DNA from 3 places in the Enterobacter sp. C4G1 genome. Region 1 is predicted to be linked to each of the others. Evidence: predicted binding sites of a transcription regulator. Region 1 holds the regulator's gene; each other region holds the start of a gene.
The links. The regulator LexA, encoded in region 1, represses DNA repair genes until DNA is damaged. The targets are predictions, from matches to a motif close to TNCTGTATGTACATACAGNA.

Region 1 (4,225 bases):
CATCAGCACCGCCTGCTCGCGCGGCAGAATGATGATGTCGCCAATCGTATCTTTCTCAACTTCGAACTTATTCATCTGCAAGGCATGATCGATAAGCTCGCTGGCGGTAGCGGCAGGCGCCGTCGAGTCCACTGAGTACGGAACATTACGCATAATGTCCAGATAGCAATCGAGCTGCTCGGTAAGCTGTTCACGGGTCAGTGAACGCTGACGCGATGCCAGCAGCGCAGTACAGCACAGGTTCATGGCGTTGGCCGCACCTGCGTTGTTAATACGCACCATCAGCTCAGCGGCAATGCCGTTCACCGTTGGCGTCAGCCAGGCAGGGCGTATCGCTTCGATAGGGTCGATAGACTCGCGCCATTCCGGGACATGGTGGTTAAGGTAGTTCATCAGCGGCATTGGCTCGCCGAAGTTCACGTAGCCCTGACCCAGATTACGCAGCTTGCTCAGACCACGCAGCATCTGTGGCAGGCTCTCTTTCTCTTTGGTCGCACCGCGCAGCTCTTTGGCGTACGTTCCCACTTCCATAACGTGCTCGTAGCCGATGTAAATCGGTACCAGCGTAATTGGGCGGGTACCGCCGCGCAACATGGCCTGGATAGTCATCGACAGCGTGCCGGTTTTCGGATCAAGCAGGCGGCCAGTACGGGAACGCCCGCCTTCTACGAAATACTCAACGGAATAACCGCGGCTGAACAGCTCGCCCAGATATTCGCGGAATACGGTGGAATAGAGCTTGTTACCTTTGAAGGTACGACGAATAAAGAAGGCACCAAGGCGGCGGAAAATCGGACCTGCTGGCCAGAAGTTCAGGTTAATACCGGCCGCGATGTGCGGTGGCACTAGGCCCTGATGATAAAGCACGTAGGAAAGCAGCAGGTAGTCCATGTGGCTGCGGTGGCAGGGCACATAGACAATTTCGTGGCCGTCATGTGCCAGCTGGCGCACGCGCTCGGCGTTGTGAACGTTGATCCCCTGATAGAGGCGGTTCCACGTAAAGCTCAGAATACGATCGGACAGGCGAATCATCTCGTAGGAGAAGTTCGCAGCGATCTCTTCCATCAATGCGATGGCGTTCTGCTGTGCTTTCTCATGCGAAATCTTCTTGCTGCGCGCTTCGTCTTCCACGGCGCGGGCAATGGCTTTAGACGCCAGCAATTTATTGAACAGGTCCTGACGCGCCGGGAGGCGCGGCCCTACGGCTGCAAGACGCTGGCGCGCAAAGTGCATACGTGCCACGCGAGCCAGTTTTTGCGCGATGATTTTATCCGTACCGTGTTCATCTGCCATGCGGCGCAGCGACACAGAAGGAGAGAAACGCACGAAGCTATCGCGACCAAGCCAGGACACCGCGAAGAATTTCTGGATACCGTTGAGCATCCGCAGCGGTGGGTTTTCTTCCCCTTTTTCGCGACCTGGGCGACGACCAAACATCACCGATACCGGCACCATCTGCACATCCAAATCAGGATTGCTGCGGTGTAGATCGAGGTAGTCGTGGAACAGCTTGATGGACTCTTCTTTTGGCGTGTAATAGGTAAACACACGCGGCCCGCCGTGAATGAACACGTAGCGCGGCAGCAGAGTACCGTCGATCTCCAGTGGTTCAAGCGGATCGGGTAAATCATGCGCCAGACACTGGGCGCGGAGCGTGAGCAAGTCTGCCTTCGAGTTGTAAGGCAAAACATACATTATAGGGCGAGAGGTATCGAGCCCTAATTCCAGCGCGGGTTCTGCTGGGATAGACTTGCTTTTTACCAGAACGGTTAATGGTAAATTAAGTAATTTGTAGTAAATTCGTGGCCAGCCAGACATAAACGATGTAAAGCCTCTGGTTAATAATGCAATTGCGGCGCAAGGATAACAGAAAGCGCGCAAAATTTCTGTTGTTACCCGTCATACTTCGGGCGGCAGTAAACGCACTGCGTCTATAGTTACTGACGCTATTTCTAATAAAAGGTTCTTTTAATGGCCAATAATACCACTGGGTTAACCCGAATCATCAAAGCTGCCGGCTATTCATGGAAAGGTTTCCGTGCCGCGTGGATCAATGAAGCCGCTTTTCGTCAGGAAGGCGTTGCCGCTATCGTGGCGGTAATCATTGCCTGTTTCCTCGATGTTGATGCCATAACGCGCGTTCTTCTTATTGGTTCTGTGCTTCTGGTGATGATAGTGGAAATTCTCAATAGCGCTATTGAGGCGGTAGTTGATCGTATTGGCTCTGATTTCCATGAGCTCTCTGGTCGTGCAAAAGATATGGGGTCTGCCGCCGTGTTGCTGGCGATTATTACTGCGGTGATCACCTGGGTCACGCTGCTTTGGTCGCATTTCCGATGAGCCTCGAGGAATAATTAAGTCCCTGGTTTTTTGTGCAGTTTTTGGTTCCAAAATCACCTTTGACTGTATATACTCACAGCATAACTGTATATACACCCAGGGGGCGGAATGAAAGCGTTAACGACCAGGCAGCAAGAGGTGTTTGATCTCATCCGGGATCATATCAGCCAGACGGGAATGCCACCTACGCGTGCGGAAATCGCGCAGCGCCTGGGTTTCCGTTCTCCAAATGCTGCCGAGGAACACCTTAAAGCTCTGGCGCGTAAAGGCGTAATTGAGATTGTTTCTGGTGCTTCACGCGGCATCCGTCTGCTGGTAGAAGAAGAGACGGGCATTCCGCTGGTTGGCCGTGTCGCGGCAGGTGAGCCTTTGCTCGCACAGCAGCATATTGAAGGTCACTATCAGGTCGATCCTGGCATGTTCAAACCGAGCGCGGATTTTCTGCTGCGCGTCAGCGGCATGTCCATGAAAGACATCGGTATTCTCGATGGCGATCTGCTGGCGGTTCATAAGACTCAGGATGTGCGCAACGGTCAGGTGGTGGTGGCGCGTATTGATGACGAAGTTACCGTTAAGCGCCTGAAAAAACAGGGCAATACTGTGCAACTGCTGCCGGAAAACAGCGAATTCTCCCCAATCGTGGTGGATCTTCGCGAACATAACTTCTCCATTGAAGGTCTGGCGGTTGGCGTCATCCGCAACGGAGAATGGCTGTAATCTCCCCCTGACAGGCTACGGAGCCTCCGTAGCCTGATTCATTTCCCACTCCCGGTATTTTTCATGTCACTGCTGACTGCTTCCGATAAGGCATTGTGGCGTCTTGCACTGCCGATGATTTTTTCCAATATCACCGTTCCGCTGTTGGGGCTGGTCGATACGGCGGTTATTGGTCATCTGGATTCACCGGTGTATCTGGGTGGCGTGGCGATTGGCGCAACGGCAACCAGCTTCCTCTTTATGCTGTTGCTTTTTTTACGCATGAGCACCACCGGGCTGACGGCACAGGCGTTTGGCGCAAAAGATCCCCTGCGTCTGGCACGTGCGCTGGTACAGCCGTTAATTCTGGCGCTGGGTGCGGGTGTACTTATCGTTCTGCTGCGTACACCACTGATTGAGCTGGCATTACACATTGTAGGTGGCAGTGAAGCGGTGTTGGAGCAGGCACGGCGTTTCCTTGATATTCGCTGGCTAAGCGCACCGGCATCTCTGGCGAATCTGGTTCTGCTGGGCTGGTTACTGGGCGTTCAGTATGCCCGCGCTCCCGTTATCCTGCTGGTTGTCGGGAACGTCCTGAACATAGTGCTCGACCTCTGGCTGGTTATGGGGTTGCACATGAATGTGCAGGGCGCGGCGCTGGCAACAGCTATTGCCGAGTACGGCACGCTGATTATCGGGCTGTGGATGGTCTGGCGTGTGCTGGTGATGCGGGGCATAACACCTGCGCTGCTAAAGGCCGCCTGGCGCGGCAATATCCGCAAGCTGCTGGCGCTTAACCGCGACATCATGCTGCGCTCGCTGTTATTGCAACTGTGCTTTGGTGCACTGACGGTCTTTGGCGCGCGGCTTGGCCCGGAAATCGTTGCTGTCAACGCGGTGCTGATGACGCTGCTGACCTTTACCGCCTATGCCCTCGATGGCTTTGCCTACGCGGTAGAAGCCCATTCCGGGCAAGCGTATGGCGCGCGCGAAAGCGGGCAATTACATGATGTCTGGCGTGCTGCATGTCGTCAGGCTGGGCTGGTGGCGCTGGCATTTGCACTCATCTACACCTGCTTTGGTGAGTATATTGTTGCGCTGCTCACGTCATTACCTGCACTGCGTGAGCTGGCAAGCCACTACATCATCTGGCAGGTGATCTTACCGGTTGTGGGCGTCTGGTGTTATT
Region 2 (4,225 bases), 520 kb from region 1:
GCCCCAGCAGAAACCGGTCACCATCAACCGATGTGGGTCGCCGCCGTTACGCGCCGCCCAACTGGCGACATGGTCCAGGTCCGCCAGCACTTGCGCGTCCGGGACTTTGCTGACCAGATTAGTGAATAGCGTCGGGATATCGCTGTAGTCATTTGGATCGCCCTGGCGGAAATAGAGCTCTGGTGCGATGGCCAGATAACCTTCCAGCGCCAGTCGACGGCAAACATCGCGAATATGCTCATGTACGCCGAAAATTTCTTGTATCACAATCACGACCGGCAGAGCGCCATCGGCCGATTTCGGGCGCGCATGGTAAGCCGGCATGTTATCCCCCTGTGAGGGAATGGATGTCTCTCCTGCAGTAATGGCTTCTTCGGGAGTAGTGACAATGGTTGAAGCATGAGGGGCCGCAGCAGGTGCAAAACCGGTTTTTTCAGTCATGGCATTCTCCGTACCAATGTTGAGTTAGCGCAAAGGTAAATATAGTCACAAGGTTAACAACTCACAGTGCCTTAAACGGTCTATCTTTTGTGCAACACACCACGGTATAACATTGTTAATGTGATGTTGATCACTTATTTATGGAAATAAACTGCAATCATTTTCATTCATGGTGAGATTCGTCACGAAATTACGCACACTGCTTCTGTAAAGTACCGTTTTACTTCTTCTGACAAACCGACCCACAGAGGAGTCACCTATGTCTAAGTCTGATGTTTTTCATCTCGGCCTCACTAAAAACGATTTACAAGGGGCTACGCTCGCTATCGTCCCTGGCGATCCAGAGCGTGTGGAAAAGATCGCCGCGCTGATGGATAAGCCGGTTAAGCTGGCATCCCATCGTGAATTCACCACCTGGCGCGCAGAGCTGGATGGTAAAGCGGTGATCGTGTGTTCTACCGGTATCGGCGGCCCGTCTACTTCTATTGCCGTTGAAGAGCTGGCGCAGCTGGGTATCCGTACTTTCCTGCGTATCGGCACCACCGGCGCAATTCAGCCACATATCAATGTGGGCGACGTGCTGGTCACGACCGCGTCCGTGCGTCTGGACGGTGCAAGCCTGCACTTTGCGCCAATGGAATTCCCGGCAGTGGCGGATTTCGAATGCACCACTGCGCTGGTTGAAGCCGCGAAATCTGTGGGCGCAACAACGCACATCGGCGTTACCGCCTCTTCCGATACCTTCTACCCGGGCCAGGAGCGTTACGACACCTTCTCTGGCCGCGTAGTGAGCCGCTTCAAAGGCTCCATGGAAGAGTGGCAGTCTATGGGCGTGATGAACTACGAAATGGAATCTGCAACGCTGCTGACCATGTGCGCAAGCCAGGGTCTGCGTGCCGGTATGGTGGCGGGTGTTATCGTTAACCGTACTCAGCAAGAGATCCCGAACGCTGAAACCATGAAGCAGACCGAAAGCCATGCGGTGAAAATTGTGGTTGAAGCGGCTCGCCGCTTGATCTAGTCCTCACTTCTTCAATAAAAGGCCGACTCGTTCGGCCTTTTCTTTTTTGCGTAGCGCCTCGCAGGAAAACCCTTTCAAACTGGACGTTCATACAGCACAATTCTATTTTATGCGGGTAAAACGTTGATGCAGGGGGCATTGTGGATATCTCAATCCTGATTTATGCAGTGATTGCGCTGGTGGGCGTGGGAATAGGCTGGCTCATATCCAGCTATCAGCACGCGCAGCATAAAGCCGATCAACTGGCAGAACGCGAAGAGATGGTCGCTGAGCTCAGCGCCGCGAAACAACAGCTTGCCCAGAGCGGGCACTGGCGCGACGAGTGTGAGCTGCTCAATAACGAACTGCGCAATCTGCGTGATATCAATACCTCACTGGAAGCCGATCTCCGTGAAGTCACCACCCGTCTTGAATCGACCCAACTCCATGCGGAAGACAAAATCCGCCAGATGATCAACAGCGAGCAGCGCCTGAGCGAACAGTTCGAAAACCTGGCGAACCGCATTTTTGAGCACAGCAACCGCCGTGTTGACGAACAAAACCGCCAAAGCCTGAACAGCCTGCTCACACCGCTGCGTGAACAGCTGGACGGTTTTCGCCGCCAGGTGCAGGACAGCTTTGGCCAGGAGGCGCGCGAACGCCACACTTTGGCGCATGAAATTCGTAATCTCCAGCAGTTGAACGCGCAGATGGCGCAAGAGGCGGTTAACCTGACGCGTGCGCTTAAAGGCGACAACAAAGCACAGGGCAACTGGGGTGAAGTAGTACTGACCCGCGTGCTGGAGGCTTCTGGCCTGCGTGAAGGGTACGAGTATGAAACGCAGGTCAGCATCGAAAACGATGCCCGCTCGCGGATGCAGCCTGATGTCATTGTGCGCCTGCCGCAGGGCAAAGATGTCGTTATCGACGCCAAAATGACGCTGGTGGCGTACGAACGCTACTTCAATGCCGAGGACGATTACATCCGTGAGTCTGCGTTACAAGAGCATATCACCTCTGTCCGTAACCACATTCGTCTGCTGGGCCGCAAAGACTATCAGCAGCTACCGGGGTTACGCTCCCTGGATTACGTGCTGATGTTTATTCCGGTTGAGCCTGCATTCCTGCTGGCGCTCGACAGACAGCCCGAACTGATAACCGAAGCATTGAAAAATAACATTATGCTGGTGAGCCCCACGACACTTCTGGTGGCGCTGCGGACGATTGCAAACCTCTGGCGCTACGAGCACCAAAGCCGTAACGCACAGCAAATTGCCGATCGCGCCAGCAAGCTGTACGACAAAATGCGCCTGTTTGTGGACGATATGTCCTCTGTTGGGCAGAGCCTCGATCGCGCGCAGGATAACTACCGCCAGGCGATGAAAAAGCTCTCTTCCGGGCGCGGCAACCTGCTGGCGCAAGCAGAGGCATTCCGTAGCCTGGGGGTGGAGGTTAAGCGCGAGATTAATCCTGAAATGGTTGAACAGGCTACCGCTCAGGACGATGAATATCGCCTGCGAGAAGGGGCTGGTGTGCAAAATACAGACAGCGAAGACAACGATTTAGCCGCGGATTTGTCACCTTCTGAACCGCCGAATCGTTTCTTTCACGGTGGTTGAACCGTAGGGCAAACGCGCCCAATCTGTTACACTTCACGGACATTTGACTGATAAGCAGGCTCTGAGATGGTTGACGATTCACAAGACACGACGCACTTTGGCTTTCAGACTGTTGCTAAAGCGCAGAAGGCTGACATGGTGGCCCACGTATTTCATTCCGTGGCGGCGAAGTACGATGTGATGAATGACTTGATGTCATTCGGCATTCATCGCTTGTGGAAACGCTTCACCATCGACTGTAGCGGTGTGCGTCGTGGGCAAACGGTGCTGGATTTAGCGGGCGGTACAGGCGACTTGACGGCGAAGTTTTCACGTCTGGTTGGCGAAACCGGTCGCGTAGTGCTGGCAGATATTAACGACTCCATGCTGAAAATGGGACGTGAGAAGCTGCGTAACATCGGCGTTGTGGGTAACGTTGAATATGTACAGGCGAACGCTGAAGCGCTGCCGTTCCCGGACAACACCTTTGACTGCATCACCATCTCGTTTGGCCTGCGTAACGTCACCGAGAAAGACAAAGCGCTGCGTTCCATGTACCGCGTGCTGAAGCCGGGTGGACGCCTGCTGGTGCTCGAATTCTCCAAACCGATTATCGAGCCGCTGAGTAAAGCCTACGATGCCTATTCGTTCCACGTGCTGCCGCGCATTGGTGAGCTGGTGGCGAACGATGCAGAAAGCTATCGCTATCTGGCTGAATCTATCCGAATGCACCCGGATCAGGACACCTTAAAAGCAATGATGCAGGATGCCGCATTTGAAAACGTTGAATACTTCAACATGACGGCGGGTGTCGTCGCGCTGCATCGCGGTTACAAGTTCTGAGTGGAGGTATCCCGTGCCATTTAAACCCTTAGTCACCGCAGGCATCGAGAATGCTCTGAATGCCTTTCTTTACCGTGCTCCGGCGCTAAAAACTGCGCGTCAGCGGCTCAACGGAAAGGTGTTACGTATTGTTTTAAAAGAGTTCTCTACGCCGCTGGTGCTGGTGTTCAGTGAACGCCAGCTTGATGTTTTGGGTGAGTGGGAAGGTGAGGCCGACTGCTCGGTCATCACGCATATGAGCGTGGTGCCAAAACTGCGCGACCGCCAGCAGCTGACTGCGCTTATCCGTAGCGGCGAGCTGGAAGTCGAAGGTGACATTCAGGTCGTGCAGAACTTCGTTGCG
Region 3 (4,225 bases), on a different contig from region 1:
GCCGCGCGCTGCGATTTAAAACAAAAAAGGCTCTCTGTCACCAGAGAGCCTTTTTCACGTTCAGCCACGATTACTCGCTTTTAGCTTCACCGTTCTTGATTTCGCCCATCACTTTCAGCTTTTTGGAGATGTCGCGGCGTTCTTTGGACAGCTCAGCATTTTTGATGATGTAGTCATCAACGCGGTCTTCATAGTCGCTCTTCATGCTGGCGATAATGCCCTGAATAGCTTCAACGCTCATACCTGGCTTGATGTAGTCGCTCAGGTTATCCAGCAGCAGAACACGTTTCTGGTTGTCACGGATCTTCTTCTCAACGTCCTGGATTTCACGCTGTAATTTGTTTTTGCGGCGGAACAGGCGGACGAATTCCAGAACATCCTGGAACGAAGGCTTGGTAGTTTCCATTTTTACACCCCTGATAATGTGAGATTCGGATTCGTTAAAGCAACCGTTGTAACAGTAACCTTACTGACAGCGGTCGCGAATGACAATGAGTATATCGTTTAACGCTATCATAACCCCAATTGCTGCTGAATCGAAGCAGCAGGCGTCACATAAGGCGATAGCTGCTTTTTATTTGCGCAGTGCCCGGCAGATCAGATGCGACAAAAGTTCCAGCTGGCGTGCCAGCTCCATGCTCAGCCACACGTAGCCGTGGATCGGTGTTTCAGCCACATTGTCGCTCTGGCGTTCGTGAATAAGTTGCTTCAGCTCGGCAACGATTTCATTCAGACGTTCGCTGTTTGCCAGAATAGGCTGCGGATTCCCTTCATAGAGCGCGTGAGCAATGGTTAACAGCGTCTGTTGCGTCATCTGCTGCGTCTCTTTCAACGTGTGTGCGTTAAGCATCAGCAGATGGCTGGGGCGAGAAGCCCAGTGTGCGTTGATTTGCAATTCAAGCATACAGACAAGATTACGACTGACCGTCTGAATCGCTTCGAATACGGATTTCTGGATGTGGGTTTCTTTGCTGGCCGGGTTAATCAGCCCCCGCATCTTGACCACCTCATTGAGGATTTTTTGCAGATGCTTTTCAAGGCGCGGGCGCTCAACCAGGTTAGGGGAAAAACCGGTCTGATACACCCGGTTAAAAGCCATCACGTAGTTTGCCATCTGGATACGCCAGTGAAGGAAAGCACGCTGTGGCCAAATCCCGGTGAACAGCATCGCCAGCAGTGAGCCGAGAATAACATCCCCGCTTCGCCAGAGAGCGGTTGTCATATCACCTGCAGGCGCACCCACCACTACCGCAAGCGTGATACCAATCAGCAGTGCCTGATACGGTTTTTTCCCAAGTGCCAGCCAGCCGCAAAGGAACATAGCGCCGGCGCACCACGCCAGCATGACCGGAAACGAGATGAGTTCCAGTTTCAGGGCAATGAGCCCCAGTGCAGAGCCTAAAACAGTGCCACCGATACGCTCAAAAGCCCGTGGGACGACATTTCCCCAGAACGAGATTGGTCCCATGATGACCACCAGCGTGATCAGCGGCCACGTTCCTTCCGGGACATTCAGCAAGCGTACCAGTACAAAAGTCAGTACAAAGGCCAGCGCTATGCGGCAGCCATGCACAACGCGATAGTGTTGGTACAACCGAATTTCAAACGGCGTTAATGATTTGTCGGGACGCACACCCGCTCTCCAGCAGCTCGGCAAACCACAATTGTACTGTGTTTTCAGCCGGGCGGATCACACCCGGCTGAAAAACCCTGCTTTTACCAGGATTAACCCGCTTTGTGCTCAACGGCGACGTACATTTCAATGTCCCAGTAGCCGTCTGCATTGCCATCGTTCAGGTAGCGTTCAAAACAGGGTTTAGGGGCACACTGATAGTGGTGGTCCTGCAAAAGAGAGTTGAAGAATTGATACCAGGGCGTCGCAAAATCAAAATTCTCGACCCTGGCAGTGGCGACAGCGTAGTCGCCAGCAGCAATTTCGGTCATCATCACCCCTTCACTGTTCTCGGGAATGACAAAATCTTCCGGCACCGTTACCGCCGTGTCACAGCGCAGTTTTTCTGCCGGTACTACATCCGGGTTATCGTAGTAAACAGCAACCCATTCCAGCGGCTGAATCTGACGCCCGTCAACCCACATGACCAGTTGTTCAAAGCCCTGTTTTACCGTTTTTTCCCACGGCCCGACCAGGTGAAAGCCTGCGATTTTACGTTTCTGTTGCTGCCTGATGCTGTAGTCCATGCTGCCTCCGTTTATTACTGTATATTTATACACTATAAATCAGATTTTCTATGAACAACAAATGAGGAGTGTTTATTATGTGAGCAGACTCGCATCCCTGCCAGTCTGCTGAAAGCGGTTAACTTACGCGGTTAGATTTTGTGGTGCAGATAGTCGCCGAGACGTGAGAATAAGCCACCTTTATCAATACCTTCCAGCGTTACCAGCGGCCAGTGCGCCACAACCTTATCCCGGTCATAGAGCTGAATTTCCCCTACTCGCTGATGCGCAGCTATCGGCGCTTCCAGCTCTTTTTTATCCAGCACATATTTCGCTTTGATGTTTGGTACTTCCGCTTTTGGCAGTGCCAGCCAGAAATCCTGATCCGTACCGAGCGTTACCTGCTCTTTATCACCGTACCAGATACGCTCTGTGCCCACTTTTTTACCCTTATGCAGGATCTGCACCGTATCGAAATTCTGTTGCCCCCAGTGCAGCAACTTACGTGCCTGATCTTCACGGCCTTTCGGACTATCAGCCCCCATCACCACCGCAATTAAGCGGCGCTGACCGTCTACGGCAGAGGCAATCAGGTTAAAGCCTGCCCCGGATGTATGTCCTGTTTTCAGCCCGTCCACGTTCATGGTTTTATCCCACAGCAGGCCGTTACGGTTCTGCTGGGTGATCCCATTCCAGGTCAGGCTCTTTTCGCTATACATATGGTAAAAATCAGGCTCGCCGTGAATGATTGCCCGGGACAGAACTGCCAGGTCATAGGCGGAGCTGTGCTGCCCCGGCGCATCCAGGCCATGAACCGTTTCGAAGTGCGTATCGCGCAGATTCAGCTTTTGCACGTAGTCGTTCATCATGTTGACGAACTGCGGCTGGCCGCCCGCCACATGGTCTGCCAGTGCCACACAGGCGTCGTTACCGGAATCGACAATCAGGCCTCTGCTCAGGTCACGGACGGACACCCGATCGCCAGGTTTCAGGAACATCAGGGATGAACCATCAAACACCGGGTTCCCTTTCGCCCACGCATCGCGACCCACGGTGACGATATCGTCCGGGGAAATGCGGTGACCATCAATGGCACGATCGACAACATATCCCGTCATCAGCTTTGTCAGGCTCGCCGGATTGCGTTGCTGATGTTCGTTGCCCGCCGTTAAAATTTGACCAGTGGTGTAATCCATCAGTACCCAGGATCCTGCCTGGATAGCGGGTGGCTGCGGTGAAAAATCAAGCGGTTCGGCAGCCAGCGCAGATGAGATACTCGAAGCGAGTAAAGAAACAGCAATAAACAGACGGCGTTTCAACGGTATATCCTCAGGTCATTAAAAATCGTTGACCTTTTTACGGGACTTCTGATGTCGTTACCTGCCTTAATTGCAAAAAAATGTGACAGACAACATGTTTTACCTGAAGCCATCTCGCAAATTTCACGCCTGAGGGCGCTTTTTATTCGGTCTGTACATCACGATCGTTTACCATAGTGACGTCAATTTTTAACAGGATGGTATTACTGGTGTCTGACTCTGCCGCGCGCCCAACATTTTTATTCCACGATTACGAAACCTTTGGTACCCACCCGGCGCTGGACAGGCCATCCCAGTTTGCCGCCATCCGTACCGATGAGGATTTCAATATCATTGGCGAGCCGGAAGTCTTTTACTGCAAGCCCGCTGATGACTACCTGCCGCAGCCAGGTGCTGTCATGGTGACCGGCATTACGCCGCAGGAAGCTCGAGATAAAGGGGTTAACGAGGCTGACTTCGCTCGCCGTATCCACGCTCTGTTTACCGTCCCGAATACCTGTGTGGTGGGTTACAACAACATCCGTTTTGATGATGAAGTGACGCGCAACATCTTCTACCGTAATTTTTACGATCCGTACGCCTGGAGCTGGCAGAACCGTAATTCACGCTGGGATTTGCTCGACATCATGCGCGCCTGCTATGCGCTGCGCCCGGAGGGTATCAACTGGCCGGAAAACGACGATGGCTTGCCGAGCTTCAGACTGGAACACCTCACCCGCGCCAATGGT

Region 2: a site for LexA is predicted at 1,540-1,559, ahead of rmuC (DNA recombination protein RmuC). Genes of this name have one in related genera too.
Region 3: a site for LexA is predicted at 2,215-2,234, ahead of sbmC (DNA gyrase inhibitor SbmC). Genes of this name have one in related genera too.

Annotation. Positions count from the first base shown of each region.
Region 1 covers NZ_JBQVVV010000001.1:1,394,609-1,398,833, forward strand. The annotation lists gene plsB (glycerol-3-phosphate 1-O-acyltransferase PlsB) at 1-1,818, opposite strand, end outside; gene ACT9TW_RS06665 (diacylglycerol kinase) at 1,972-2,340, shown strand; gene lexA (transcriptional repressor LexA) at 2,449-3,057, shown strand; gene dinF (MATE family efflux transporter DinF) at 3,121-4,225, shown strand, end outside.
Region 2 covers NZ_JBQVVV010000001.1:877,522-881,746, reverse strand. The annotation lists gene ACT9TW_RS04245 (dienelactone hydrolase family protein) at 1-441, opposite strand, end outside; gene udp (uridine phosphorylase) at 701-1,462, shown strand; gene rmuC (DNA recombination protein RmuC) at 1,603-3,060, shown strand; gene ubiE (bifunctional demethylmenaquinone methyltransferase/2-methoxy-6-polyprenyl-1,4-benzoquinol methylase UbiE) at 3,127-3,882, shown strand; gene ubiJ (ubiquinone biosynthesis protein UbiJ) at 3,896-4,225, shown strand, end outside.
Region 3 covers NZ_JBQVVV010000002.1:1,295,668-1,299,892, forward strand. The annotation lists gene ACT9TW_RS20180 (gamma-glutamylcyclotransferase family protein) at 1-19, shown strand, start outside; gene ACT9TW_RS20185 (DUF496 family protein) at 71-406, opposite strand; gene ACT9TW_RS20190 (FUSC family protein) at 575-1,633, opposite strand; gene sbmC (DNA gyrase inhibitor SbmC) at 1,726-2,199, opposite strand; gene dacD (serine-type D-Ala-D-Ala carboxypeptidase DacD) at 2,331-3,497, opposite strand; gene sbcB (exodeoxyribonuclease I) at 3,695-4,225, shown strand, end outside.